2 linked regions of the Methylacidimicrobium sp. AP8 genome follow. Each later gene encodes a partner of the first gene's protein in a complex. Links are inferred from orthologs where the notes say so. Each region holds a gene or a part of one and is shown in the gene's direction. Other genes may lie near its edges.

Region 1 (14,318 bases):
CTTGCCCGATCCGGAGACCCCTTGGATCGTGTAGCAGAGCCCTTCGCGGAAGACCACGCTCGCTCCGGTGAGCACCGGAACGGCGACCGATCCGGCGCGGAAGGATTTGTGGATGGCCTCGGTCGCGAGAACCGGGGGGGAATCCCCCTTCTCGACGCGCTTGGTCTCATTCATAGCGCAAGGCGTTCGCCGGCAGGATCCGGGCGGCGTTCCAGGCGGGGATCCACGCCGCGCAGACGCAGAGAAGGATCGCCGTGAAAGCGATTCCGAGGATCTGCGGCAGATCGATCACCACCGGGATGGTGGCGAAGTGGTAGACGTCGGCCGAAAAGAGGTCGATGCCGACCACCCGCTCGATCAGGTCGCGCAGGAGATTCAGGTTGGGCAGCGTTACGGCGGCCAGGAGGAGCCCGAGCGTCGTGCCCAGCAGGCCGACGACCAACCCGTGGACGATGAAGATCGCGAGGACCTGGCTGTCGGTGGCGCCGAGCGCCTTGAGCAGGCCGATTTCCCGGCGCTTCTGCGCAGTGATCGTGATGAGGGTGCTGCAGAGCCCGAAGGCCGCGACCAGGATGATGAAGAAGAGGATGACCGCCATCGTCGCTTTTTCCACCGCGATCGCGGTGAACAAGGGCCGGTTCTGGTCCATCCAGGTGATCGCTTCCATGGGAGGGGCGAACGAGGTGTTAAGCTTGGCCTTGAGGCGGTCGGCAGCCATCGGATCCTTGACGCGCAAGGCGATCCCGTGGACTCCGTGGCCGAGGCTGTAGAGGTACTGGGCGTTCCGGAGGGAGGTTAGGAAGAACGACGAGTCGTATTCAAAGAGTCCGGTCCGGAAGATGCCCGAGATCTCCAGCTCGGTCGGCAGCGGGATCGACTTGCGGCCCGAATCGGCGGATTCACGGAGCGCCTGCAGGTGGCGCGGAGCGTAAATGACGACCCTATCCCCCACGGTCGCCCCGTTGCGCTTGGCCCATTCGTCCCCGACGAGCACCGAGTCGGCTTGGAGGTTGTATTTCCCGGCGACCAGATAACGGCGCAAGGGGATCACGGCGAGCTCGGCCTCCGGATCGATCCCTCGGAGGATGGGGGTGGTGATCCGGTCCGCGTACTCGGCGAGGACGGGGCCGCTAACGAATGGGGCCGCCCCTTCGACACCGGGCTCCTTGAGCAGCCGGGCGATCTCCCGTTCCGGATGCTGCAGCACCTCCCCGTTGGAAACCACCAGGTGGGCGTTGAAGCCGATGATCTTTTCCTGCAACTCCCGCTCGAAGCCCGCCATCACCGCGAGGACGACGACCAGGACGAGCACGCCCAGCGTCACGCCGAGCAGGGAGAGGAGCGTGATGACCGAGACAAAGCTCCGGCGCGGCCGGAGGTAGCGGAGGGCGAGGAATCCGGGCAGGGACCGGGGCATTCGGCCGGGAGGCGCGTCCGCAGCGTAGGGGGATGGGGTCATGGCGAAGATTTCCGGAAGGCGAGCCGGCGGAGCGCGGCTTCGCTCAGCAGGTCCTTAAGAGCCGTTCCCGACCCCTTTTCCAGGTCGTCGGTCGCTTTCTGCAGGCCGGCAAGGAAGGAGCGGAGCGCCGGCAGAACATTCTCCCGGTTGGCGAGCAGGATCTCGCTCCACATCTCCGCGGGACCGGCCGCGATCCGGGTCACGTCACGGAATCCGGGGCCGGCGACCTCCAGCGCCCCGCTGTCCACCGACCGGACCAGGACGGCCGCCAGGAGGTGCGGCAAATGGCTGACCGCGGCGACCCGCCGGTCGTGCTCCGGAGCCGAGAGGCGGAGGGTGCGGGCGCCCAGCGCGAGCCAGAACGCTTCGACGAGGGCGACCGCCTCCTCTGAGGGATCTTCCGGAGGGGTGAGGATGGAGATCGCTCCCGCGAAGAGGTCCGGCCGGGAGTAGCCGAATCCGGACCGCTCGCTCCCGCTCATCGGGTGGCTGCCCACCCAGCGGGTTCGCCCCTCGAGGTGCTCCTGGAGGAGCTTCATGGCGGGCACCTTGACGCTGGCCGTGTCGGTCACTACCGCTTGCGGATCGACGGCCTCCCGGATGCCGCGGAGGATCGTGGCCATGGCGGCGATGGGGAGGGCGACGACGACGAGCTGCGCGCCCCGGACCACTTCTGCGGCATCGTCGGATACCAACTCGGCGATCTGCGCCGCTTGCACCGCCTCCCTTTCCGGGCCGACGCTGAAGAGCGCCAGCTCCCGGCAGAGCCGGAACTGGCGCGCTGCGCGGGCGACCGATCCGCCGATGAGGCCGGTGCCGATCACGGCCAAGCGGGCGAGCGGGAAGGGACCGTTCATTCTGCTGTGCGGGCCGCCCTTCCTCTGGTGTCGTGCAGGGCGGCGGGAAGGATCGCCAGAAAATTCGTTACTTGCCGGGGTGTGCCGACGCTCACACGGATCCACTCGGGCAGCCCGTAGCTGCGCAAGGGGCGGACGATCCACCCGCGGCGCAGCAGGCTGGCGAAAAGCGCCTCGCCGTCGCCGACCCGCACCATGACGAAGTTGCCTGCCGAGGGGACGTACTCGAGGCCCAGCCGGCCGAAGGATTCCTCCAGGCGCAGGCGTCCTTCCCGGACGACGCGCCGGGTGGCTTCCGTATGCTCGCGGTCCTCGAGCGCGGCGATGGCTGCGGCCTGCGCCAGCAGATTGGCGTTGAAGGGTTGGCGAGCCCGCTGCAGCCAGGAGGCGATCGGAGCCGGGGCAAGGCCGTAGCCGATGCGGAGGCCGGCCAAGCCGTGCATTTTGGAAAAGGTCCGCAGCAGCACGATGTTCTTCCCCTCCCGCACCCAGGAGACGCTCGGCGGCGGGTCGTCCAGGAAATCGACGTAGGCCTCGTCGAGGGCGAGCACCACGTGTCGGGGGATCGTCCGGACGAACTCCGCGAGCTCCCCGTTGGGGATGCGCGTCCCGGTGGGGTTGTTCGGGCTCGTCAGGAAAATCAGCCGGGTGTTCGGCCCGATCGCCTTCCGCATCGCCCCCAAGTCATGACGGAACCCGGGGTCGGGCGTCTCCCGGCACGGAGTCTCGAAGAGCTGGGCCATCAGGCGATAGACCGCGAAGGCGTGCCGGGAGCAGAGGACCTCGTGCGCCCGCGGCGACACGAAGACGTGGAAGAGCAGCTCGATGATCTCGTTGGAGCCGTTGCCCAGGACGACGTTCTCGATCGAGAGGTCGTGATGGCGGGCGATCGCCTCCCGCAGGAGCCGTCCGGCCCCGTCGGGGTAGAGATGGACCCGCGGCAACGCCTGCCGGATCGCCTCCAGAGCCAGCGGGGAAGGACCCAGCGGGTTTTCGTTCGAGGCGAGCTTGCAGATCTCCTCCGGCGCGAAGCCCTGCTCGCGGGCCAGCTCTTCGATCGGCTTGCCCGGTTCGTAAGGGGTCAGCGCACGGATTCCCGGGTTGACGAGGTCTTCGAGGGTAGTCACGGTTCGGTGCGGATCTCCTCCAGGCTAAAGGTTTATTAACCCTCAGGCAAGCCGTTCGGCACGCGGGCATCGGCTTCCCCGGCTCCGTTTCCGGGAAGCAGCGGCGGAGGAGAGGGCGGAACGGGGGCGGGCGCGGGACGGCCGACTCCCGTGGAAACCTAGAGCTAGAGGCCATTTCTCACAAGCTTTCTCCTACGGCTTGCAAAACAGGCTCGTCTGCTTCGCTCCCGCTTGGTTTTCCATCCTCGCAGTATGTATTCCAACAGCTCCGGTGGGAAACCTGCGCCCGCCTCGCACCCAAGCCCATTTGCGGCGCCTCGGCTACGAAATTTGTGAGAAATGGCCGCTATGGGCCTTCATTCTTCCCGGACCTTTTTGCTTGCCGCCAGATGCTTCCTCATTAGATTGGTCGTACATGGCCCAGACGCAAGAGCTCGGTTACAACTCCAAGGTCGAGGGGGACGTCGTCCTGACGACCGTGGATTCCGCGATCAACTGGATGCGGAAAAACTCCCTCTGGCCGATGCCGATGGGGCTGGCCTGCTGCGCCATCGAGCTCATGGCGGCTTCGTGCGCGCGTTTCGACATCGCTCGCTTCGGCGCCGAGGTGATGCGGTTTTCCCCCCGGCAAGCGGACCTGATGATCGTGGCCGGGACCGTGACCTACAAGATGGCCTACGCAGTGAAGCGGATCTACGACCAGATGCCGGAACCGAAGTGGGTGATCGCGATGGGAGCTTGCGCTTCGAGCGGGGGCATGTACCGGAGCTACGCGGTCCTTCAGGGCATCGACCGGCTCATTCCCGTCGACGTGTACATCTCCGGCTGCCCTCCCCGGCCGGAGGCGCTGCTCGACGGGCTTCTGCGGATCCAAGCCAAGATCGACGGCGAGCCCGCGCTCCGTCGCCTCAAGCAGGTCGCCTGACCGGAGACGGCGATCGATCGGGCCCGAGCGTGCAGGGATCCCTATTGCCGGGCGGATTTAGACAATGACGAAACGGGAAGCGGTCGAGAACCTTCGTTCGAACCTGGGGGCCAAGATCCTCGGGGTGGATGAGTTCCGGGGCGAGACGACGGTCCGGCTGGACCTTTCGGGGATCGTGGATGCGGCGCGGCTTCTCAAGCAGATAGGCTACCGGATGTTACTCGACATGACGGCCGTCGACCACCTGGGGGAAGAGCCCCGGTTCGAGATGGTCTACCATTTCTTCTCGGACGCGACCGGCGAGCACCTGCGGCTCAAGGGGAGGGTGGGAGGCGAGGAGCCGACCGTGCCGTCGCTCACGGGGGTCTACGCCACCGCGGATTGGCAGGAGCGCGAGGCTTTCGACATGATGGGGATCCGATTCGCCGGCCATCCCGACCTCCGGCGGATCCTGATGTGGGAGGGATATCCGTTCCATCCGCTGCGCAAGGATTTCCCGTTGGAAGGGAAGGCGAGCGACGCCGGCGCGGTCGCCTTTAGCGAGCCGGCCCCGATGGACGGAGGTCCTTTTGTCACGCTTCCGGCCAAGGAGAGCGAAAAACGAGAGCCGCGGGCCCATCCTGCGGATGAACTGGAGGAGGTGCAGGGATGACGGGTCAGGCGAGTCTGGTTACGGAGAGAATTCCGCTTGGCGAGGATCTTTCGGATGCTCCGGCCGGCGAGCGGCTCATCGTCAATGTGGGGCCGTCCCATCCGAGCACCCACGGCGTGCTCCAGATCCTGGTCGAGCTCGACGGGGAGACCGTGGTCAAGGCAGACCCGGTGATCGGCTACCTCCACCGGGGGGATGAGAAGATCGCCGAGAACATGCACTACAACCAGTTCATCCCCTACACCGATCGCCTCGACTACCTGGCGCCGCTGGCGAACAACGTCGCCTACGCCTGCGCCGTCGAAAAGCTGATGGGATGGACCGTGCCGCCGCGCTGCCAGGTAATCCGGGTGATCTGTTGCGAGCTGGCCCGCATCTCCTCCCACCTGCTCGGCTTGGGCGCCTTCGCCATGGACTGCGGGGCGGTTTCGGTCTTCCTCTACACCTTCACCGAGCGGGAAAAGATCTACTCGCTGATCGAGGAGCTGACCGGCGCCCGGTTCACGACCACCTATACGCGGATCGGGGGTCTGGCCCGCGACCTGCCCGACGGCTGGGTCGGGCGGGCGCAGGCGTTTGTCGATCAGTTCGGCGCCCGCGTCGATGAGATCGACAAGCTGCTTTGCCGCAACCGGATTTTCGTCGACCGGACCAAGGACGTGGGCGTGATCTCCGCGGCCGATGCGCTCGACTACGGACTTACCGGCCCAAACCTCCGGGCCTCCGGAGTCGATCTCGATCTGCGCAAGAAGCTCCCCTACCTCGGGTACGAGCAGTACGACTTCGAGGCGGTCGTCGGGAGCGCCGGCGATTGCTACGATCGGTTCGTGGTGCGGTTGGAGGAGATGCGCCAGAGCCGGAGGATCCTGCAGCAGGCGCTCTCCCGGATCCCGGACGGCCCGATCTGCGTCGACGAGGTGCGCAGCTACCTCCCGCCGAAGTCGGCGGTTCTCACGAAGATGGAAGAGCTGATCCAGCACTTTATGATCGTCACCGAGGGGATCTCGGCGCCCCCCGGAGAGGTCTACTTCGGGGCGGAGAACCCGAAGGGAGAGCTCGGGTTCTACATCGTCAGCAAGGGCGGCGGGGTTCCCCACCGGCTGAAGATCCGGGCTCCGAGCTTCATGAACCTGAGCATACTCCCCAAGCTTCTCCCGGGCCACCTGATGGCGGACGTGGTGGCGATCCTCGGAAGCCTCGATTTCGTCATGGGGGAGTGCGATCGCTAGCGCGGGAGGACGATCCGGCATGGTAGAACCTGAACAGCCCCTGCTGCCCGGCGACGAAGTGCCGAGCGCCGAATTCGAGCGGAAGGCCGACGAGATCATTGCCCAGTACCCCGTCTCCCGGCGCAGCGCCTCGCTACCCCTGCTTCACCTCTGGCAGGAGGAGTTCGGCTTCATCAGCGAGCGGGCCGTCGAGTGGATCGCGGCGAAGCTCGGGATCAAGCCGATCCACATCCTGGAGCTGGTGACCTTCTACCCCATGCTGCACCGGCGGCCGGTGGGGAAGACCCATTTCCGGGTTTGCCGCACGCTTTCCTGCGCCTTGGCGGGCAGCTACGAGCTCTTCGCGCGGATCCGGGAGCTGTGCGGGGCGACCGTCCCCGCGGGCCACGGCCTCTACCTGAGCCCCGACCGGTCCTGCTCCGTCGAGTTCGTCGAGTGCCTGGCCGCCTGCGGGTCCGCCCCGGCCATGATGGTGGATGAGGAAGAGTTCGAGCGGGCGACGATCGATACCGTGGAGGAGATCCTGCGGCGGCGGAGGGCGCAAAACGGCGCGGCCCAAGGCGCTGAGAAAGGTTAAGAAAGGTTCCCATGCCTCAGCCTCAAGACGGAGCGACAACGGCCAACCCGACGCGGGAGCATCGGATGATCCTCCGCTACGTCGATCAGCCCGGATACACGACCGACATCGACTGCTACCTCCGGCACGGCGGCTACGCGCAGCTTCGCAAGGCCCTCTCCATGGACCCGGCGGCGATCGTAGGGGAGGTCAAGGCGTCCGGCCTGCGGGGAAGGGGTGGCGCCGGGTTCCCGACGGGCACCAAGTGGGGCTTCATCGACCACACGAAGAACCGGAAGCCGGTCTACCTGCTCTGCAACGCGGACGAATCCGAGCCCGGAACCTTCAAGGACCGCCAGATCATCTATAAGGATCCCCACCAGCTGATCGAGGGGATGATCATCTCCTGCTATGCCAATCGCGCCCACCTGGGCTACATCTACATCCGCGGCGAGATGGCGCGGGGGGCCAAGATCCTGGAGCGGGCGCTGGCGGAGGCCCGCGAGAGGAACTTCCTGGGAGCCAACATTCTCGGCAGCGGGTACGATCTCGAGATCTTCGTCTTCCGGGGTGCCGGCGCCTACATCTGCGGCGAGGAGACGGGCTTGATCGAATCGCTTGAGGGGAAGCGGGCGTATCCGCGGATCAAGCCGCCGTATTTCCCGGCCGCGTTGGGCCTCTATCTCTGTCCGACGATCGTCAACAACGTCGAGACCCTCTGCCACGTGAAGCATATCGTGGAGATGGGCGGCGCGGAGTACGCCAAGATCGGCACTCCGAACAACACGGGCACCCGGATCTGGTGTGTGAGCGGCGACGTCCGCCGGCCCGGCTACTTCGAGTACGACTGCGGAGCGATCACGATGGGCGAGCTGCTCTACGACGTCTGCGGCGGCATCCGCGACGGCAACCGCCTCAAGGCGTTGATTCCCGGCGGCTCCTCGGCCAAGGTGCTGCGCGCGGGCGAGGTCTACCGGATCCGCCGCAAGAACGCCGCGGGAGAGACCGAGGAGGTCGAGATGCGGCTCGAGGATCTCCCCCTCGACTTCGATACGATCGCGGCGGCGGGGTCGATGTCGGGCTCGGGTGGGATCATCGTGATGGACCATACCCGCGACGTCGTGGAGTGCCTTCGGAACCTTTCCGCTTTCTACGCCCACGAGTCGTGCGGGCAGTGCACGCCGTGCCGGGAAGGGGCCCTCTGGATGCGCAAGGTCCTCGACCGGATGGCCGAAGGCAAGGGGAGGCCCGAGGACCCGCAGCTTTTGCTCGACCTGGCCGGCCAGATCGCCGGACGCACCATTTGCGCGTTCGGGGAGGCGTGCTCCTGGCCGGTGGAGAGCTTCGTGAGCAAGTTCCGGGAAGAGTTCGAAAGCAAGGCGGCAGCCGGCGAGGAGATCGGCCGCCTGGAGGCCGTCCATTGACCCGGCTCCGCCACCGAGAAGAACCATGGCCTTGATCAAAAATCCGTTCGATCACGATTTGCCGCCGGCCGACGCCCGGCCGGTGCCCGTTCAGCTCGACGGCCAGTGGGTGGAGGTCCCCGCCGGGCTCAACGTGATCGAGGTGGCCCGCCGCTTCGGCAAGCTGATCCCCCACTACTGCTACCACCCCAAGCTTTCCATCGCGGGTAACTGCCGGATGTGCCTCTTCGAGATGGGCACGCCCAAGCTCGGCCCCGACCGGAAGCCGGTCCTCGACGGCGAGGGGCGGCCGGTGCTCCAGTGGATGCCGCGGCCGCAGATCGCTTGCGCGACTACCGCCTTTCCCGGACTCGGGATCCGGACGAGCTCCCCGCTGGTCGAGTCCTGCCAGAAAGGAGTGATGGAGTTCCTGCTGGCGAACCATCCGCTCGATTGCCCGATCTGCGACCAGGCGGGCGAGTGCAAGCTCCAGGAGTTTGCCTTCGATTACGGCAAGGGCCGGAGCCGGTTCGTGGAGGACAAGGTCCGGAAGCCGAAGCGGGTCGACATCGGCCCCCGGATCGTCCTCGACGACGAGCGGTGCATCCTCTGCACGCGCTGCATCCGTTTCGCCCGGGAGATCGCGGGTGATGACTGCCTGGGGATCACCGAGCGCGGCGGGGTCAGCCGGCTCGCGATCCACCCGCAGAAGCGGTTTACGAGCGACTACTCGCTCAACACGGTGGACATCTGCCCGGTCGGAGCCCTCACCTCCAAAGATTTCCGGTTCCGGATGCGCGTCTGGTTCCTGAAGGAGACCAAGAGCATCTGCGTCGACTGCGCCACCGGCTGCAACGTGACGATCGGCAGCCGGGAAGGGATCGTCTACCGCTTGACCCCGCGGGTCAACGAAGCGGTCAACTCCCACTGGATGTGCGACCAGGGGCGTCTGGGCTTCCATTACATCCATAGCAAGCAGCGGGTCCTCGAGCCGGCCCGGCGGGAGGAGAACCAGCTCTTTCCGGGCGAGTGGTCGTTTCTCCTGGCGCAGGCGGCCGAAGCCCTGCGCAGGCTGGAGCCCGGCACGCTCGCGATTTTAGCCTCCGCCCGGCTGACCAACGAGGAGCTCTTCCTGGTCCGGTGCCTGCGCGACCTCCTCGGCGGTCCGGCGGTGCTCACCGAGGTCGTTCCGCGGAAGGGGCAGGCCGACGGCCTGCTGCGCAGCGACGACCTCAACCCGAACAGCCGGGGCGCGCGGCTCCTCGAGATCGGGAGCGGCGGCGAACGGCTCCCGGAGCTACGCCGGCGCATCGAGGAAGGAACGGTCAAGGGGCTCTTCTGCCTCCACGAGGATGCGGTCGCCGCCGGTTTGCCCGAAGAGGGCCTGGAGAAGCTCTCCGTCCTCCTCTGGCAAGGCCTGCTTGCGGACAAGACCTACGAAAAGGCCCACTGGGTCCTCCCGGGCGCCTCCTTCGCCGAAAAGAGCGGCTCGATGGTGAACCGGGCCGGCCGCGTCCAGCGGCTCGGGCGGGCGATCCCGCCACCGGGGCGCGCCCGGGAAGACCTCTGGATCCTCCGGTCGCTCCTCCTCGCCTTGGGGGGGGAGGATCCCGGCGCGAGCAGTGCCGAGATCTTCGCGAAGATGGCTGCGGCGGTGCCCGCCTTCGGCGGCCTGAGCTGGGCGGGTCTGGGAGACCAGGGACATCCGCTCCCCGGAGACGCGCGCTAGGAATTGGCCATGGAAGCCACGCTCGCCGTCTTTCTCGTCAGCACGCTGGTCAAGATCTTCCTGGTGGTCGCCGTCCTCCTGGGGTTGGTCGCCTACGCCGTCCTGGCGGAAAGAAAGGTAAGCGCGGCCATTCAGGACCGGATCGGGCCGAACCGGGTAGGACTTCCCTTCCTTCAGGCGCGCCTGGCGGGGCTCGGGCAGCCGCTGGCCGATGCCTTCAAGCTCATGCTCAAGGAGCAGTTCGTTCCGGGACACGTGCGGAGCTTCTACTACAATCTGGCCCCGATCCTCTCGTTCCTTCCGGCCCTACTGACGGTCTGCGTGATCCCGTTCGCCGGAGTCGATCCGATCCGCTTTCCCGGCCTCTCCGTCGAGATCCCCCAGCCCGGGGTGATCGCCAACGTCGGGATCGGCGCCCTTTTCCTCTTTGCGGTCACCTCGCTGGCGGTCTACGGGATCGTGCTCGCGGGCTGGTCGTCCAACTCAAAGTACGCGTTCCTCGGGGGGATCCGCTCAAGCGCCCAGATGATCTCCTATGAAGTCGCCCTCGGCTTCTCCGCGGTCCCCGTCTTCCTGATTTCCGGGGCCTTGAGCCTGCCCAAGATCGTCGAGTTTCAGATCGAGCGCGGCTGGTTCCTCCTGCCTTTTGCGGGGAAGCACCTGGATTGGCACCTCCTTCTCTTCTGGCCGTTTCTGCTCCTCTCCTCATTGATCTTCCTGGTCACCCTCTTCGCGGAGACCAACCGAGCTCCGTTCGACCTCCCGGAGAGCGAGCAGGAGCTCGTGGGCGGGTACAACACCGAGTACGGCGGCATGCGCTTCGGGATGTTCTTCCTGGGCGAATATGCGGCGCTCATCTCCGCCAGCGGGCTCTTCGTCACCCTTTTCCTGGGAGGCTGGAGCCTCCCCTTCGGCTGGCTGGGAACGGCCTCCTCGGTCGGCACCTTTCTCCTCCAGGCGCTCGTCTTCCTGGTCAAGGTCTGCCTGCTCGTCTTCTTCTTCATGTGGATCCGCTGGACCTTGCCGCGCTTCCGCTACGACCAGGTGATGGCGCTCGGCTGGAAGATCCTGCTGCCGATCTCGATGGCCAACATCGTGGTCGTGGCCGTCCTGATTGCCGTCTTCGGCGGCGCGGTCTGACCGGCGGCCGGATCATCGCCGGTCCGCGGCTCCGACCCGCTCCGGCCGGGGCAACCGCCAGGCGGACCAGAGGCGCAGGTAATCCTCCCGGGTCAGGACCACCAGCTCCGGCCTCCCGCGGGGATCGAGCCAGCGGAGCAGCTCGACGATCTCCTCTTTCCGTAGCGCCAGGCATCCGGACGTAGGGACCCGCTCGCCGTATCGTCCGTGGAGGAAGATCGCGCTGCCGGCGCCGGGCCGACTATCCGGGTAGTTGTGCTCGACGGCGATCATCCATTCGAGCACCGGGTCCTCGATCCGGAGCCTCTCCTGCGCAAACCACTCCGGCGGATCCTCTGCGGCGGGAACGGTGACCAGGTGGTTGTAGTGGGGAAGCTCGGGGTTCTCGATCCAAGCATCCCGTTCCGATTTCCGGTGGTAGAGCTTCCACTTGGCCCCCGCGGGCAAAGAGGGAGCGGTTCCCAGGACCAGCCCGATCCGGAAGCGGCCCGCCGGGGTCCGGCCGTCCCCCTCCTCCTTCTGGAGGCCGGGCTGCGGTGGATGCAAGCCGATGCCCCAGGCGACTCCGTTGCGGCCGAGGAGTACAGGGATCGCCTCTCCCTTCTGCTGCCACCGGCCGCCGGGAAGAGTCCGCTGCCAGCGGGAAAGCCGGCCTTGCCAGGATGCGGCCTCGGGAACCAGTACGATTACGCGCTGCTCGAGGCGAAACGGCCAGAGGAGGAGCGATCGCCAGAGCCAGACGCCTCCGATCACGATCCCGAGGAGGAGCGCCGCGAAGGCCGTCCGGCGGAGCGGGCCGGCGGACGGCAGCCATGGAGGGAGCCTCATCCCGTGCGGTGGAAGAGGAGGGCGAGCCGGCGGACCTTCTCCCTGTCGACCGGAGATTCGATGCCGCCCTCCTTCACGGAGCTCCCCACCAGGAAACCGTCGGCCGCCGGAAGGTAGCGCGCCAGGTTCCCCTCGGAGATCCCGCTTCCGACCAGGACCGGCGTGCAGGGGAGAGCGCTCCGGACCCGCTCGATCTCCTCCGGCGAGGCCTCGGAGCCGGTTCGGGGCCCGGTGAGGATGAGGGCATCGGCCAAGGACCGCTCGACTAGGTCCATCGCCTCCTCCTCGAGCGGGCGGGCGGCGAGAGGCGCGGCGTGCTTGACGCGCAGATCCGCCAGGATCCGGACCCGCGCCTCCAGCCGGGCCCGCTCGCGCAGGAGGCCAGCCGCCTCCCCTTCGAGGAGACCCTGATCGGTGAGGAGGGCCGACGCCAGGACGTTGACCCGCAGAAAGCTCCCCCCGCAAGCCGCGCAGAGCGCGAGCGCGGCCCGCGGATCGTTGCGGAGCACGTTGAAGCCGAGCGGGAGTCCGACCTCCCTCCGGATTTCGGCGCCGACGGCGGCCATCGCGGCGATCGTCTCCGCCGGGACCGAAGACTTCCAGAACGGGACGTCGCCGTAGTTCTCGAGGCAGAGCGCGTCCGCCCCTCCCGCCTGCCAGGCGTGCGCGTCGGCCAGCGCGGCCTCGACCACCCGGTCGAACCGGCCGTCGTACCGGGGGGCTCCCGGCAGCGGCTTAAGATGCACAAGCCCGATCAAGAGCTTGGGTCCGCCGGCGGTCAGGGGCAGCTCCACGAATCGGGCCACGACCGAATCTTTGCGGAGAGCGCGCTTCGGAACAAGCGATTAGCCTCTTCCGCGCCCATTCCGCCGCCGGAAGACGATCCGGCGGAGGAGGTCGATCGCCTCGCGGCACTCCTCGAGGCCGAGCGCACGGGCGGCGGCAAAGAAGGCGAGCGCCCCGGCGGCGACCGCCCCGGCGACCAGGAGGGCGTCGCCCAGGGGGAGGCCCGGCAGGGACGACCGCTCGGCGGCCCGGACGAGCCCGGCCGCAGCCAGGCCGCAGGCGGCGGAGGCGAGCGCCAGCCGCCAGAGGAAGGAGAGCCAGCTCCCGGCTCCCCCGGGGAAGACCCGCCGGTCGAGGGAAAAGAAGAGCTGCGCGGCGTTGAGGAGGGCGACCAGCGAGGTGGTGAGCGCCAGTCCGACGTGGCCGAAGGCGAGGACCTTGACCAGGAAGAGGTTGAGCAGGAGGTTGAGCCCGATCCCGAAAAGGCTGACGCGGAGCGGGATCGCCGGCGCATCGAGCGCGTAGAAGCAGGGGGCCAGGATCTTGATCCCGGCGTAGCCCGCCAGGCCGAGCGTGTAGGCTTCGAGAGCCGCGGCCGTCTGGTGGGTGTCCCAGCTGCTGAAGCGGCCGTGCTGGTAGATGAGGCGGATCAGCGGCTCGGAGAGGACCGCGAGGCCGACGGCGGCCGGCACCGTGTAGAAGAGGCCGAGCCGGAGGGAGTGGCGGAGCGTCCGCCGGAAGGAGTCGAGGTCGGCGCGGGCGTGTTGCCGGGAGACGGTGGGGAGGGTCACCGTGGCGATGGCGACCCCGAAGACCCCGATCGGAAACTGCATGAGCCGAAAAGCGCAGTTGAGCCAGGAGCGGCCGCCGTTGATCTCCGAGGCGAACATCCCGTTGACCAGCACGTTCACCTGGACGGCCGCCCCGGCGATCATGCTCGGGACCATCAAGCGCCAGATTTCCCGCAGCTTCGGATCCTTCGGGTCGAGCTCCCACCGCCAGCGGTAGCCGATCCGGCCGAAGGCCGGCACCTGGATCAAGAGCTGGGCGAGGCCGCCGAGCAGGACTCCGAAGCAGACCCCGTAGACGGCGGCTTCGCCGAAGGAGGGGTGGAGGGGATCCCGCTGCGGGTCCACGGTGTAGGCGAAGAAGACGCCGAGCACCACCGAGACGATGTTGAAGGCGGTCGACGCCGAGGCCGGCAGCCCGAAGATCCGGCCCGCGTTCAGGATCCCCATCGCGACCGCGGCCAGGGCGACGAAAAGGATGAAGGGGAAGAGGATGCGGGTGAGCCGGACGGTGAGCTCGAACTTCCCGGGGACCGCGTGAAACCCGAAGCTGGTTACCTCGATGAGGAGCGGGGCGAGGGCGATGCCGGCCAGGCAGACCGCGGAAAGGAAGAGGAAGAGGACGGCCAGCAGATGGTTGGCGAGCGAGAAAGCCCTGGCCTTCCCCTGCTCCTCCCAGGTCTTGGCGAAGACGGTCGTGAACGCGGTGGAGAGGGCCCCCTCGGCGAAGAGATCCCGCAGGAGGTTCGGGATCTGGAAGGCGGCCAAGTAGGCGTCGAGCAGCTTGCCCGCCCCGAAGAGGGCGGCGAAGACCAGCTCGCGGACCAGCCCGAAGATCC
Region 2 (14,255 bases), 350 kb from region 1 along the record:
GGCTCCCGGCCAAGAAATCACGGTACCGCCTCCAATCGCTCGCGACCGCGTGACTGGGCACCAGATCCCATCCCGCCGCACGGAACCTTTGTGCGATATCGTCCTCCGCCAAGTCGGAAGCGATTCGGAAGGGAACGCCGGCCAGCCGGGGCAGATCGAGGAACTTTTCCCATTCCGGCGCCTTGTTGGTGAAATTCCAGCGGCCCCAACGGATCTCCGGGTAGGCACGCCAATGAGTGACGGTGGTCCAATGCGTTCCGCCGCCCGGAACTCCACTCCAATAGTCGAGAGATACAGGCGGCAAGGTGGGCAGCCAGCGCACGCCCAACCTCGGGGCGCGGACTCCAGGGGCGTCCATCCGGAGCCCTACGGTAAAAAAAAGATCGTGGCCGCCGAGGCCGAGATCGCAGCGGTATTTTCTTGTCCAGATCGACGTGAATCCCGGGTCGAGATCGAGGTAGATGCGCCGTTTGGGCAGCGCCAGGAGGTCTCTTCGTCGGCAGACCCCGGATATGTTCAATATCAGATCGGCCTCTCGTGCGAAATCGCGCAGCTCTTCCCACTCTTCGTCTTTTCCTTCTTGAAAAAGCGTGGCTTTGCCGCTCCAGCCGAATTCTTCCACCGCTTCCCGCCACCGGACCACGTTGACGGCACGGTCGGAGGAAACGCGGTTCCCGTCGGCGTCGACGTAAGCCGAGGCCGGAAGCTCCTCGACAAGCCAGGTATCCCATCCGAGCGACCGGAAGCCGAGAGCCCATTGGAGAAACGCCCATGTAACGCCCACGGCGTTTCGTGGGTACCGGGCGAAAGCTGTCGTGACGATAGCCTTGTTGAGGCTCAAGCGGCTTCCCCCCCTGCAGGCGGATCGCTGCACGACCCGGAAAAAAGGCTTTCCGGAGAGGCTGTCCTCCCTGTATAGAATTCCCGCAATTCATGCGACGTGTCGGCCTGGGCGGTAAGCTTTGCATCGGCACCCTTGCGGTTCTGCTTGCCGGTTGCGCGACAAGAACCACAAGCTACAGGCCGGATACGGTCGTGAGGGTGAGCGTGCACGATCAGGCCCTCGAAGTGGTCAAAAACGGGATTCCGACGCACCGCTTCCCGGTATCTACCTCCCGGTTCGGATTGGGGGATCAGCCGAACAGCTTCCGCACGCCGCTCGGCCGGTTCGTCGTCCAGAACAAGATCGGCGACGGGGTCCCATTGGGAGGTAAGTTTTACCACCGCAAGTATACCGGGGAGCGGGTCGATTTAAAGCGCGCAAGCGCATCCGACCACGATAGCCTGCTCACCCGGATTCTCTGGCTTCGCGGTCTGGAAGAGCAGAATCGCAACGCTTACAGCCGTGGGATCTATATTCACGGAACAAACCAGGAGAGCTTGATCGGCCGGCCCGCCAGCTACGGCTGCATCCGCATGCGCAACCGGGATGTCCTCGTGCTTTACGACTGCGTGCCGGTGGGAAGCCTTGTCCTGATCCAGCGCGAACCTCTGTATCCCCCTTCTCGAACCGCCGGGGCAACGGCTGCGGCGCGCCCGGCTATTGCGGCGACGACCCTCCCGGCCGTCGCAACTCCTTCCCCGCTTCCTCCGCCTAAAGCGCTACCAATCGAAGCCCGTCCTCGTCCGCAACCGGCCTCACCGGCCCCGCGACGGAGGCCCGCCGCCTCTGCGGTGCGCAGACACCATGCCCTCAGCCACCACGTTCCGGACCGGCAGCATCCTCACCAGAGCCGCGCGCACCGACAGAAGCATTTGGCCAAAGCTTCCGTCCGCAAGGGCCCTTGAGGGTTCGCGATCCTTCCGCCGCGCCCGTCGCCACCGGCTTTGCGCGGAGGCAGGTTTTTCGTGACAAGCGCGCTTGGTCCTGCAACAAGTAGGCACTCTGGCTTTTTTGAGGGCAAAGGACATGTCGCAACATCGCAGTCTTCGCAGGAGTTCACAGCTTGCCACGAAGCGGAACGTTCTGAAACGCTTTGAGCGGATCAGCCTTCTTAAGAAGCGGGGCCGATGGAAAGACGGGATGCGCGTATTCGGGTTGCCGAAGACGCGTCCGGTGTAAGCCGTCCGTAGATGCGCGGTTTCTGCCTGCTCGGTTCCGGGGAGATTTCCCTGAGAGGCATCCTCTGGGAATAATTTTGCCGGCGGCCCAGTGGGCATTCGCCGGCGTGATCCGGCTCGTCCTTGACGGGGAACGAGTCGGGAGGAAGCCAGAGATAGTCGGCAAGAGGCCGGGCGACGAATTCAAAGGAAGCATGAGGAATGGACGGCGCGCCGGTGGTCTTCCCGGCGGAGTCGGCCCCGGAAGCCGTCCGTCGCTCTGCAGGGGCTGCCAGCAGAAGGATCCGCCGAGGTAGCGGCAGGCGGGAGGCCACGTGTTCCGGCAACCCCAAGCCGAATCGGAGATGGCCCGCGCCGCAGATCACCAGCGCGCGAGCCTGGTTCACGCCGGTTTTTCGAAGGGATCGGACGATGTGCTCGGCCATCCAGTCGTCGCGCACTTCCTGCGCCTCCGCGGCCCGGACTTGCCAGGATCGGCCCTTGCCGGGATGGATAGGCAGGAAAAGCTGGAGCAGGCGCTGATAGAGCGGATCGAAACGAACTCCGGTGAGACTCATTTGCTTCCGCTCGTCGGGAGAAACGGAAGCCCAACCCTGTCGAGCGATCCGGTGGAAAAGCAGGGAGGGTCCGTCCATGCCGAGAATTCGAACGTGCCTTTCCCGGGCCAAGAGGCAGAGGCCGCGGTAATCCCGGAAGTTGCTCCACCTTCTCGGCCAGTCGATCGTTCGCGCCAGCTCCTCGAAGGAGAGTTCTCCGGCTGCAAAGCGGGAGAGGGCGGGCGCATCCCTCGATTCGAGCGCTTCAAGAAAGAGCGTGAGCGGGGGTGTCTCGGAGGCGAGCGAACGGAGGAGACGCTCCTCGACCCGGTGGTGAGAGGGAACCGTGTGGGCCTCGCCCAGGTAGAGGATGCGGGCGTTCCGCAGCTCGGAGAGCAGGCCGGCGTCCGAAACGGGATCGCCGGTCAGGAGGTCGATCCAGCCTGGGCCGGACGCGCGCGCCGCAGAGACCGACAGGATCAGCGCTATCGCCCCCACCGCCTCTCGAAGCGGAATCAATCGGCCGATCCTCCCGTAGAGCGCTACCGTTGAGCGGACTCCGGCGCCGAGAGGCGGAAGGTGCGGATCGCAGCGATCCGCTCGGTCGTTCGAAAGGGATCCCCGAGCTGGCAGACGAAGCGCTCCACGTCGTCCAGCAGGCTCTCGGAGAACGAGCGCCACTCCCACTTCAACAAAAGCATCAGGAGACGGCGGATGCCGAAAAGGGCCAGTGAATCCGCTGCGAGTCCGGATTGGGCGGCGTTCAGCCCCTCGGAGAGAAAGCCCATCCGGAACAAAACCAGCAGAATCAGGTAGGCGACGGGCCCATAACCTCGCGGCCCCTGGAGACGTTGGCAGAGAGTGGCGCGGAGGCGCTCGCGCTCCTCATCGGAAGGGAGTCGCGAAAAAAGACGGAGGAGGGCGTCCGCGTTCGGAGAGGAAACCCGGTGCTGGGCGGAATCCCGAGGGCGGTCCTGCTCCGCGAGCGAACCGTCGGCCGATTCTTCCGATGGTGCGGAAACGGTGCCGAGCCGTGCCGGGCCGCAGGACCGGAGCTCGACGAGCTCGAATTGGAGCACCGAGGTCGCATTCTTTTCAATCGGGTCGGAAATTTGGAATCCGGGCTCCTGAGGCAGCTCCACATCGTTGAGAATCGCGGAAAGGGGACGGAGAACCAGGTGGACGGGCACGTGGAGCTTGCCTTCGCTTCGCAGGGAGAAGGCAACCCAGAAATCGGTAGTTCCGGCCGGCGGCGTCCCGCGCAAGCTCATTTCCAAGGAGAGATCGACGGCTCCCTGCGGCGGAACCTCGATCTCCCGATTAGCCGGTGTAGGCGAGGAGAGGATCGATCGATAGCAGAGATCCGCGCCGACGCGGGACGAGACGAGCCGGACGTCGAGCAGCCGAATGGGCTTTCGCGTGTGGTTGAGCAGGGTCCCGCCGGCGCATAGATAGGAAATCTCGCTCTTGCCGGGGACGAGCCCGACCCACCAGCATCGCTCCTTTTTCCATTCCACCTCCACTCCGAGATGTCCGGTGAAGGGGTAGAGCCGGTGAAGCCAATCCAGAGCCGAATCGGCCGCAAGCCGCAGGACTTCCGGGGAGATCCACTTGTCCAGCCAAGCCAAGGGCTCCGATTTCGCCCGCTTGTCCTCTGTAGGAGCGGGTTCGGGGTCGGCCATGAAGCCAACTTCTATCCGATTCCCGGCCGGCTGTCGAGCGGCGCATGGAGCTGGAGGACGACAGGGACGCTTACCGGCGTGAGATCGGCGGTTGCTGCCGACGCCGCCTTGGCCTACCATCGTTCGGATCAGGCGAGTGCCATCGCAAGATCGCAATAGAGTCGGATATGTGGCTTGTCCGCACGGCCCTCAAGAAACCCTATTCCGTTGCTGTCTTGGCGGTCCTCATCGTCTTTCTCGGGTTTTTCGCGATCCAAAAAACACCCACCGACGTCTTTCCGGAGATCGATATCCCGGTCGTGATCGTCGCTTGGCAATACCTGGGCTTGGTGCCTACGGATATGACCAACTACATCACGACGTTCAGCGACTACCAGATTGCGAACTTTGTCGACGGCGTCAAGCGGGTCGAGTCCAACGTCTTCTTCGGATTCTCGGTCACCAAGGTCTATTTCCAGCCGAACGTCAACATTTCCATGGCGGTCGCCGAGATTACGGCGGTCCTCCAACCGATCATCAAGCGGATGCCCCCAGGGACGACCCCTCCGTTGATCTTTCGCTTCAATGCCTCCTCGGTGCCGGTTGTGCAGATCGCCGTTTCGAGCCCGGTCCTTTCGGAAGCGAAACTCTACGACTACACCGTCTGGCAGCTCCGCCGCGATCTGCTCGCGGTTCGGGGAACCCTTCTCATTCCCCCATGGGGAGGGATCGTCCGGTGGATGACCGTCGATTGCGATCCCAACCAGCTCTTGGCCCGGGGCTTGACGGCCCAGGATCTGCTCAACGTCGTCAACGGGCAGATCATCGATTACCCGTCAGGCGATGTTAAGATCGGGGATCGCGACTACTTCGTCACGCTCAACAACGTTCCAAAGGACATCTTCGAGGTCAATAACTTCCCCGTAAAGCTCGTTCCCGATCCCAACACCTCGATCGTCCGGAAGAACATCAACGACCGCGTCGTCTACGTACGCGACGTGGCCAATGTCCATGACGGCGGCGTGCCCCAGTGGAGCCTGGTGCGTCTCAACGGACGCCGAGGAGTCCTTATGACGGCCCTCAAGATCGCAGGAGGGTCCACCATCCAGATCGTCGATCAGATCAAGTCGCTCTTGCCCGAGATCCGGCGGGCGAACCCCGAAGTCGAAATCCGAGAGCTTTTCGACCAGTCCGTTTACGTGGCGGCGGCGATCCAAGGGGTCGTAAGCGAAGCCGCAAGCGCGGCTCTGCTCACCGGAATCATGATCTTTCTCTTCTTGGGAAGCGTCCGGACCACCTTGATCGTCGTGACCTCCATACCTTTGTGCATTCTGCTCTCGCTCTTCGTGCTCAGCAGCCTCGGGCATACCCTCAACCTGATGACTCTCGGGGGACTGGCCCTCGCCGTCGGCATCTTGGTGGACGATGCGACAGTGGCGATCGAGAACATTCACCGCAATCTCCGGCTGGGCAAGCCGTTCCGGCAGGCGATCCTCGATGGGAGCCAAGAGATCGCCGCGCCCGCCTTCATGGCCACTCTGTCGATTTGCGTGGTCTTCACGTCGGTTCTCTTCCTCGACGGCCCGCCCCGTTTCCTGTTCATCCCGATGGCGCTGGCCGTCGTCTTCGCGATGCTCTTTTCCTATTTTCTCTCGCGGACCCTCGTTCCCGCCATGGCGGTGCTCCTGCTCCGCGAGGAGTCGGCGAGCGTGGAAAAAAGACCGGATTCGGCCCGAGCGGGGTGGATTGCGGCCTTCGATCGCGCCTTCGATGCGTTCCGCGAACGGTATGCACGACTGCTCGGTTTCCTTCTCGCTCATCGTAGGCGCGTTTTCGAAACCACGGCTGTTCTGCTCCTCTTCAGCCTCTTCGCGTCGCTCTGGATCGGCCGGGACTTCTTCCCCGTCGCCGACGCGGGCATTTTGCGGCTTCATGTCTATGCTCCGACCGGAACCCGGATCGAGGTCACCGAAAGCATTTTTGCCGACGTGGAGAAGGTGATTCGAGAAGTCATTCCTCCCGAAGAACTAGAGACGATAGTCGACAATATGGGAATTCCCATCTATTTCATGGCGACGCTGGCCCTTTCGGATTCGATGAACGAGGGGGTCTTCGACGGCGAGATCTTCATTCAGCTCCGGGAACACCACCATCCGACCGCCCGATACGCCAAGCGCCTGCGGGATCTCCTTCCGAAGCGGTTTCCCAGCTGCGACTTCTTTTTCCAGCCCGCGGACATGGTCAACGAAGTGCTCAATTTCGGGATCGCCGCGCCAATCGATATCCACGTCAGCGGCTTGGATCTCGATCTCGCCTACAAGCTTGCGGCCGAGATCCGGGACCGGGTTCGATCGGTGCCCGGGGCGGTCGACGTCCATATCCACCAGCGGATCGATTACCCCACCCTGCATCTGGAAGTTGATCGGGTCCGCGCGGTCGAAATGGGCCTCAAGCAGGTGGACATCACCAACAACGTGCTCAACAATCTTTCCAGCAGCTTCATGGTGAGCCCGACCTACTGGGTCGACCCGCGCACGACCATCAACTATCCGTTCCTGGTCTTCACCCAGCAGCGAAAGATCTCCTCGATCAACGATCTTCTCAACATGACGCTGGCCCCCACGACGACGGAGACCGTCCCCCCGGCCGCTTCGGTGCAGACGCTCCTCGGCAACGTGCAGAATGCCGAGCTGCTGGCCAACGTAGCCCGGCTGACCGAAACGCTCCAACCGGCCATGATGAGCCGCTCGACCATGAAGCCGGTCTTCGACGTTTTGGCCAACGTCCAAGGCCGGGACCTGGCAGGCGTGGCGGTGGATATCGAAAAGCTTCTGCGGGACGTGCGGCAGAAGCTCCCTCCTCTCTATCGCGCGGAGGTCATGGGGCAGGTAGTCAGCATGCAGGACGCGTTCGCCCGGCTCGGATCCGGCGTTCTTTTCGCCATCGTGCTCGTCTATTTGCTGCTGGTCACGAATTTCCAGTCTTGGCGGGAGCCCTTCATCATCCTCTCGGTGTTGCCGATCGGAGCATGCGGCATTGTCTGGATGCTCTTTTTGACCGGCACCACCTTCAGCGTTCCCGCCTTGATGGGCGCGCTGATGACGGTAGGGGTGGCGAGCTCCAACAGCATCCTGTTGATCACCTTTGCCAATCAGCGGATGGCCGAGGGATCGACAGCGGTCGAGGCGGCTGTGGAAGCAGGGAGGATCCGGCTGCGGCCGGTCCTGATGACGGCCGGTGCGATGATCGTGGGGATGCTTCCGATGGCGCTGGGAGCGGCGGAGGGCGGAGAGCAGTACGCTCCCCTGGGGCGTGCGGTCATCGGAGGACTAGCCCTGGCGACCGTCGGCACCTTGATCTTCGTGCCGGCCGTGTTCGTTTCGATTAGAAGCCGTAAGCCGAGAAGCGGTCGATAGGAAAAAGGAGACACGTTGCGAAAAGACCCATCCTCCCCCCGGCGGATCCTCCTCCGCTTTATGCCCCCCTGGCGGCGGGGCGCGCTTCCGGCCGTGTGGGGCCGCGTTGCCAAGTTCGTGGTCCGCTTGGCAGGAAAGCGGCATCCCGGGTGGCTCGCAGCCGCGTTCTTGATTCTCCTCTTGGCAGTCGGGATGGCGAAGCGGGGAATCCAATGGATGGCTCTCCAACGAGTCGTCGCGGAGGGAAGAAAGATCTATGTGGAACTGGTCACCCCGGAACCGACGCCGGCTTCCTTCCCCTTGGTGTTGCCGGGCACGACGCAGGGTTTTTACGAAACGCCGATCTGGGCACGGGTGAGCGGGTATATCAAGAGATGGTACCATGATATCGGGGAGCGGGTGCAGGAAGGCGAGCTGCTCTGCGAGATCGACGCGCCGGAAGTCGACCAGACGGTATCCAACCTGAGAGCGAAGGCCGATATCGCCCGAATCAACTACGAGCGCTGGAAGGCGCTCGTGCGCACCAGGGCCGTCTCGCAGGAAGAATATGATGTCCAGCGTACCGGCTATGAAGCCGCCATAGCGGAGCTCAACCGGTGGCTCGAATGGCAAAAGTTCGAGAAGGTCACCGCCCCCTTTTCGGGAGTGATCACGGCTCGAAACATCGACGTCGGAACCCTGGTCGCCGGCCAAGGCGAATTTCCCTTCGGGGCGTTGCGGCAGCTCTTCCGGATAGCGGAAATTTCCCTTTTGCGCATCTACGTCGCTGTCCCGCAGGCCTATGCCTTGGCGGTCAAGGAGGGGATGGCGGCGAAGGTGATGATCCCGGAAATGCCGAACGAGATTCGGAATGGTCTGGTCGTCCGCACCGCGATGGGGCTCGAGTCGGCCTCCCGCACCCTGCTCACCGAGGTCGATTTGCCTAATCCCGATCAGAAGCTCTTGCCGGGGCTCTACGTAGTGGTCAGCTTCCAGGTGCCCAGTCGAGCAGCTTTCACGCTGCCGGTCAATACGGTCTTCGAGCGCGCCGACGGTCGTTATGTCGTCGTCGTCGATGCGTCCGATCGATGTCATCTCCGGAAGGTTGATCTTGGGAACAACGACGGATACAAAGTAGAGATTCTGTCCGGCATCCAGGCGGGGGAGCGGGTGGTCTTAAGCCCTCCCGACCGGGCGAAAGAAGAGGGAGCCGCCATTACGGTCGTTAAGACGCGGGAAGGCCGGCGGTCCGAGCCCGAGAAGAGGAACTAAACGGCCCGGCCTTGCGGGATCCCGCAAGAGGGTCTGTAGCTCAATAGGTAGAGCAGGGGACTCATAATCCCTTGGATGCGGGTTCGACTCCCGCCGGACCCACTGGGAGGGGATGTACGGAAGGGGCGGGGTCGGCGGCTAAGGCACCACAGTGAGGTTGGTGGCTGCCGTGACGCCCGGATAGCCGGCCAGCGTCATCTCGATGCGATAGATTCCCGGAGAAAGCGGGCGGTCGAGATCCTGGATCGGCAGGACGTCGGTGAACGTCAGATAGTCACCCGGGTCGAGCATCGACATCCCTTCCACAGGAAGAAACTCTTTATCCGCCGACCAGACATAGAGCGGCTGGTTGGCTGCGTCCCGCAAGACGAAATCGTAGCGTTGGGCGTTGGGAAAGGTCAATGAATAGGTCCGCTTCCCCTTGTTGAACACCTGGAAGGTGAGCCGTATGGTAGCAGAGTCGAGCCGATCATGCAGCATGGCGAGCGAAAACGGATTCCGGTCGACCTGCAAACGTGCCTCCAAGTTGCGCACATTCACCTGGTTCGCCTTCTCGATCCTTTTCGGGTCTCCGAAGCGAAAGGAAAAAAGACTCCAATGCCGCCTCGGCGTCTGGTCGATGATGTTCGGATGGGTGTTCTTGCTGGGGTTCACGTCGATGCTCCATGCCGGAACGGCGGCGAGCAACCAGGCGAGCCAGACGATCGCGCGTTTCACCAAATCGAAGTTTACGTCGGCGGGGAGCGACGTCTAATTCTTTCTTGTCCGCCCGGCGGCAGGTTTCTCTTGCCCGTGGAGGTGCATCGGGGGCTTACTGCGTAACGCGGTGGCAACGGCCAAACACTGGAATCTCCCGAACCGGATCAGCCTGGCCCGGCTCTGCATTTGCGGCCTCTTCGTCGCGGATGTCAGCGTGCCTTGGGCCTACTCCGCCACGACGGCGCTGGGTCTTTTCGCTATCGGCAGCCTCACGGACTGGGTCGACGGTTGGATTGCGCGGAAGCACAATCTCGTCAGCGATTTGGGGAAGCTCCTCGATCCTCTCGCCGATAAGATTTTCATCTCCGCAGCCTTTTTGGTTCTGCTAGAGCGGGGAGCGGTTCCGCTCTGGGCCGTTGTCGTCATCATCGCTCGGGAGTTTTTGGTTACCGGTCTGCGCGCATTGATGGCGTCCCGAGGCGCGATTCTTGCGGCCTCACCGTCCGGGAAATGGAAGACCCTGGCGCAAATGCTCTGCGTTCTGTTGGCGCTCGGGCAGATGACCGTGACCGAACTGGCGGGGGGGAGGCAAGCAGCCGGGGCGATGTTGCAGGTCCCTGTGACTGTGTTCCTCTGGCTGGCGGTAGCGACCACCTTCGCCTCCGGCGTGCTCTATTTTTATCGTTGCCGCACGCTGGCTTTTCCCGGAGAAAACTTGAGGGAGGGAGGAGAAGGAGACCTTGGCCGCCGACGATATTCCCCCGGCTCGGAAAAGCGGATGGCCCGCTCTTAAAGAGGCGGCGCCGGTCGTTCAGGCTTTGGGGCAGGGATGGCAAATCTTCGTCCTTCGGAAGGGCGGCATAGCCGAAGGACGCCGCGGGTTCGCAGCCGATTATCCCGATTTCTGGCTTTTCCCGACTCGGTTTCATGCGCAGCGCGAAAAGATCCGTCCGGAATTTCGCTTCCTGGCGGCACCGGACGAACGAGGGGAGAGGGAGGAGGTGGTGGAGCTGCAATTCGTAGCCAAGCTGCTCTGGTCCCGATTTTTGGTCGATTGGGAGACCGTCCGCCGGCTTGCGGGTTTTCAGCTCTGGGAGGAAGGGCTGCTTCGAGAGAGGTTCGCCTTCGGGAAGAAAGAGGGGCTGCATCTGTTGATGCTGCGGATCTTCCGGAGCAGTAAAGTGGCGTGTCCATGGGATCGCAGGTTCGGCGGATGCCGCTCTTGGATAACGGTGAGGCATCCGTGGAGTGAACGATTAGACCCGGTAGTGCCTGATGAGGCATTCGCCTTGCGGGAAAAGGAAGTGCTTCGGGCTGCGGCGTTGGATGCGGGATGCCCCGAACCAGGGCGAGAGGCCGGGTAGAAGGAAGGAAAAGGGAAATGAGCGGGCTCTTCTTGGCGGACAACTCCTGGCTGGGAGTGCACTGGAGTGTGATGAAGGTCGTCGGCTGGACAGGCAACCTCCTCTTCTTTATACGCTTCGTCATTCAGTGGCTGGCTACGGAGCGGAAGCGAACGGTCGTCGTCCCGTTGGCTTTTTGGTACTGCAGCCTGGGCGGGTCATTGCTGCTCTTGATCTATGCGCTTTCCCGAAGAGACTCGGTCTTCGTCTTCGCCTACCTCTTCACCTGGATCCCCTATATCCGGAACCTCTACTTCGCTCATCGGGAGCGACGCTTGAACGCGCCTCCGGCTGCGGTCTCGGAAGAGAGGGCGGCGGCGACGCCGCCGACGAGGGGATAATCGAGCCGGAGCCGTCGGATAGGACGCCTATGCGGACATCGCCGGGGTCATCGTGCCTTTGTAGGCTTCCGGAGGCTCTTCCATCCCGAAGTTGGCGGCGATAAGCGCGTCGATGCGTTCGAGCTCGGCCCGGGATAGGGGAGGAGCGTCGGAAGCTCCGGCGAATTCCTCAAGCTGGTCCATGGTATAGATATTGGGCAAGCAAGAGAGGACACGCGGCTCTTGGAGAATCCATTGCAGAGCCGCTTGCCCCAATGTCCTGCCGGGTCGTTCCAAAAAGCGAAGCTGCTCGACCTTTTTCAGCCCGTTCGGAAGCCAGTGCGCCGGCCGATGATTCCGATGGTCTCCCTTCGGGAAGGTCGTGGCAGCCGTATATTTTCCTTCCAACAGTCCGCTCGAGTGGGGAACACGCACCAGAAAACGGGGGCTCGCGTCTGGTGCCGCATCCATGAGCGGCCGGCCGGGGAAGGGCTCGAGGAGGTTGTAGATGTGCTGGACCACGTGCGGGCGACGGCGTCGAAGCGCCTCGATCCCTTCATAGAGCCAGCCGATCGCGGGCCCGAGCGCGATTCCATAGGAGCGGATTTTCCCTTCCCGGCGGAGCGCTTCGAGAAGCTCCCAGATATCGTCGTCTACAACGTGCTCCATCCGGATGTTGTGAAGCTGAAGGTTGTCGATCGTCTCCCGGCGGAGGCGACGCAAGGAGTTTTCTACGGCCTGGCGGAGGAAGCGCTCGGAAAAATTGTGGGGAAGCTCACGCTGGCTGTGACCCCGGTTGCTGCCCGTGAAGTCGTACCCGACCTTGGTCGCGATCACCACCTCCCGTTGGTCCTTGGCGAAAGCCTTCCCGAGCAGCTCTTCTCCGTATCCGTATCCGTAGACGTCCGCCGTATCGAAAAAGTTAATTCCAAGGTCGAGCGCCCGATGCAAAAACGCGAGCGCTTCCTCTTCGGTGTATTTCCCCCACCAGCCAGTCGAAAGCGTCCAGACGCCGAAGCCGACCTCGGAAACGTTTTGTCCTGTCTGCGCTAGACGACGATACTTCATATCCTTATCATGGATCTGTCTAGTCCGGCAGGAAAAGAAAAAAGTCTGACAGAAGGGCGTTTGCCGGTAGAGTAGGGCTATGATCGTCGTTCGGAGGCCGGAACTGTCTTGGGCGGAGCGGCTCTTTCTTCCCGGATTCTGGGAAGGATTGAAGGTCACATGGCGCCACTTCGTGGATCGGCTTACGGGGAAAACGCGCGTCACCCTGCAATACCCCGAGGAGCGGCCTCCGATCCCGCCCGGATACCGGGGGGCGCCGGTATTGGTGAAGGACGAGGAGGGGCGGGAAAAATGCGTGAGCTGCCAGCTCTGCGAGTTCATCTGTCCTCCTCGGGCCATTCGGATCGTGCCGGGGGAGATCCCGGAAGATTCCCCTTACGCCAAAGTGGAGAAGGCTCCCGAGGAGTTCTGGATCGACATGACGCGGTGTATCTTTTGCGGCTACTGCGAGGAGGTCTGCCCCGAGGAGGCGATTTTTCTCCTGCCGCAGTACTACTCGCTCAACGGCCGCAGCCGCAGTGAGCTCCTCCATGATAAAGCCAAGCTTTATGAAATGGGGGGGATCCTGCCGTTGCCGATCCGGAAGTGGGCCGATAAATAGGCCGAATGCGGCGGCGAATGCGCATCCCTGGAAAGCGGAGGGTTTTTCGGAATCACTCTTGCTTTTCTGTGGAGAGTCGCTAACCACGGAACAGTCGGAAAGAAACGATGGAAGGATTTTTGTTTTGGTTTGCGGCCATCGTGCTCCTGGGGAGCGCGGCGGCGGTTGTCCTCAACCGGAGCCCGGTGGCTTCGGCGTTGAGCTTGGTCACCATGATTCTCGCTCTGGCCGGACTCTTCGGCCTCCTGGGGGCCTACTTCCTCGCGGCGGTCCAAGTGTGGGTCTATGCGGGAGCCGTCATGGTGCTCTTCCTTTTCATCATCATGCTCCTCGATCTAAAGTCCGAGGAGCAGGCTCCGCTCCGACCGCTCGGTGTCGGGGCCGGTCTGCTCACTCTCGTCCTCCTCGGGGTGGGCTTCTGGAGGGCCATCCCCTCGTCCGCTTGGGAGACGACCGGGGCGCGCGCCGCGGAAGGGAATGATGCGGCGAGCATCGGGCATCTGCTCTTCGGAGCCTATGTGCTTCCCTTCGAGGCGGTTGGCCTGCTTCTCCTGATCGCCATGGTGGGGGTGATCGTGCTGAGCAAGAAGGACGTGTAGAAAAAGGAGAGTTAAGCGGAGATGGGCGCGCCTACTCTTGGTCACTATCTGGTCTTAAGCGGGTTGCTCTTCGCCGTCGGCTTGGCGGGGGTCATCATACGGAGGGATCTGCTCATTATGTACATGTGCTTGGAGATCATGCTCAACGCCGCAAACCTCTCGCTGGTGGCCTTCAGCCGGTTTTCCCAGCACTCCGAAGGGCAAGCGCTCGTCTTTTTTGTCATAACCGTGGCCGCCGTCGAGGTCGCCGTCGGTCTGGCGCTTCTCGTATCCCTCTACCGGATGAAGCGGACGACAAAGGCCGAAGAGATCACCGCTCTGAAATTTTAATCCTCCGATTCCCATCGCTTATGGCGTGGCTGCTTCTACTGGCCCCCCTGGCTTCGGCGTTGCTCGTCTGGGTTGCACTCCGGCCCTATCCCCGGCTCAGCCAAGGCGTTTCCCTTGCGGCGAGCTTGGTCACCTTCTTGACCGCCTTGGGCATCGCCCTCGGGAAGGTCGAGCCGCCCGCCGCGCTTTCCTGGATCGATCTGCCCGGGCTCCGAATCGAGATCGGAATGACCCTCGACCCGCTGGCGCGCCTGATGCTGCTTATGGTGACCGGGGTCGCCTTTCTGATCCACGTCTATTCGATCGGCTA

The links.
Region 2: the proteins of nuoB (region 1) and MTHMO_RS10330 are in contact, whole or in part, in a crystal structure (PDB 6I1P), measured with the Thermus thermophilus proteins. The link is inferred for Methylacidimicrobium sp. AP8 from one-to-one orthologs. Residues at the interface, in WP_096411117.1 of Thermus thermophilus: Ala56, Arg57, Asn58, Asp59, Arg62, Phe63, Ala110, Ser113, Ser114, Gly115, Gly116, Met117, Asn119, Gln125, Asn126, Asp134, Val135, Tyr136, Val137, Pro138, Gly139, Cys140, Arg143, Glu145, Ala146, Ile148, Tyr149, Ala150, Met152, Gln153; in WP_096411123.1 of Thermus thermophilus: Val22, Thr23, Val24, Pro25, Tyr26, Pro27, Val31, Ala32, Leu33, Phe37, Pro64, Ala65, Asn94, Met95, Leu96, Arg97, Cys98, Ile99, Phe100, Phe119, Glu120, Met121, Ala122, Asp123, Tyr124, Glu125, Tyr126, Asp128, Leu129, Lys144.

Annotation. Positions count from the first base shown.
Region 1 is NZ_LR797830.1:1,853,641-1,867,958, reverse strand. The notes cover bases 2,725-5,613. They hold nuoB (NADH-quinone oxidoreductase subunit NuoB), read left to right. Parts: upstream 2,725-3,858; coding sequence 3,859-4,368; downstream 4,369-5,613. Other genes in these bases: nuoD (NADH dehydrogenase (quinone) subunit D), read left to right, coding at 5,017-5,613; MTHMO_RS08715 (NADH-quinone oxidoreductase subunit C), read left to right, coding at 4,433-5,020; hisC (histidinol-phosphate transaminase), read right to left, coding at 2,725-3,443. In the rest of the region: MTHMO_RS08740 (ABC transporter ATP-binding protein), read right to left, coding at 1-174; MTHMO_RS08735 (ABC transporter permease), read right to left, coding at 167-1,459; MTHMO_RS08730 (prephenate dehydrogenase/arogenate dehydrogenase family protein), read right to left, coding at 1,456-2,316; more of hisC, read right to left, coding at 2,313-2,724; more of nuoD, read left to right, coding at 5,614-6,249; MTHMO_RS08705 (NAD(P)H-dependent oxidoreductase subunit E), read left to right, coding at 6,269-6,826; NADH-quinone oxidoreductase subunit NuoF, read left to right, coding at 6,838-8,229; MTHMO_RS08695 (molybdopterin-dependent oxidoreductase), read left to right, coding at 8,255-9,937; MTHMO_RS08690 (complex I subunit 1 family protein), read left to right, coding at 9,947-11,077; MTHMO_RS08685 (L,D-transpeptidase), read right to left, coding at 11,090-11,905; MTHMO_RS08680 (BtpA/SgcQ family protein), read right to left, coding at 11,902-12,711; murein biosynthesis integral membrane protein MurJ, read right to left, coding at 12,751-14,318. UniProt on the Escherichia coli protein: NDH-1 shuttles electrons from NADH, via FMN and iron-sulfur (Fe-S) centers, to quinones in the respiratory chain. The immediate electron acceptor for the enzyme in this species is ubiquinone.
Region 2 is NZ_LR797830.1:2,215,381-2,229,635, reverse strand. Bases 11,430-14,255 are described here. They hold MTHMO_RS10330 (NADH-quinone oxidoreductase subunit I), read left to right. Parts: upstream 11,430-12,494; coding sequence 12,495-13,016; downstream 13,017-14,255. Other genes in these bases: nuoL (NADH-quinone oxidoreductase subunit L), read left to right, coding at 13,966-14,255; nuoK (NADH-quinone oxidoreductase subunit NuoK), read left to right, coding at 13,637-13,945; MTHMO_RS10325 (NADH-quinone oxidoreductase subunit J), read left to right, coding at 13,124-13,615; MTHMO_RS10335 (aldo/keto reductase), read right to left, coding at 11,430-12,415. Also shown: MTHMO_RS10395 (hypothetical protein), read right to left, coding at 1-784; MTHMO_RS11155 (L,D-transpeptidase family protein), read left to right, coding at 1,036-1,788; MTHMO_RS10385 (small basic protein), read left to right, coding at 1,910-2,062; MTHMO_RS10380 (ChaN family lipoprotein), read right to left, coding at 1,995-3,116; MTHMO_RS10375 (hypothetical protein), read right to left, coding at 3,140-4,279; MTHMO_RS10370 (efflux RND transporter permease subunit), read left to right, coding at 4,447-7,674; MTHMO_RS10365 (efflux RND transporter periplasmic adaptor subunit), read left to right, coding at 7,690-8,925; MTHMO_RS10355 (BsuPI-related putative proteinase inhibitor), read right to left, coding at 9,064-9,642; pgsA (CDP-diacylglycerol--glycerol-3-phosphate 3-phosphatidyltransferase), read left to right, coding at 9,752-10,417; MTHMO_RS10345 (DUF1802 family protein), read left to right, coding at 10,365-10,988; MTHMO_RS10340 (lipid-A-disaccharide synthase N-terminal domain-containing protein), read left to right, coding at 11,006-11,368; more of MTHMO_RS10335, read right to left, coding at 11,396-11,429. UniProt on the Escherichia coli protein: NDH-1 shuttles electrons from NADH, via FMN and iron-sulfur (Fe-S) centers, to quinones in the respiratory chain. The immediate electron acceptor for the enzyme in this species is believed to be ubiquinone.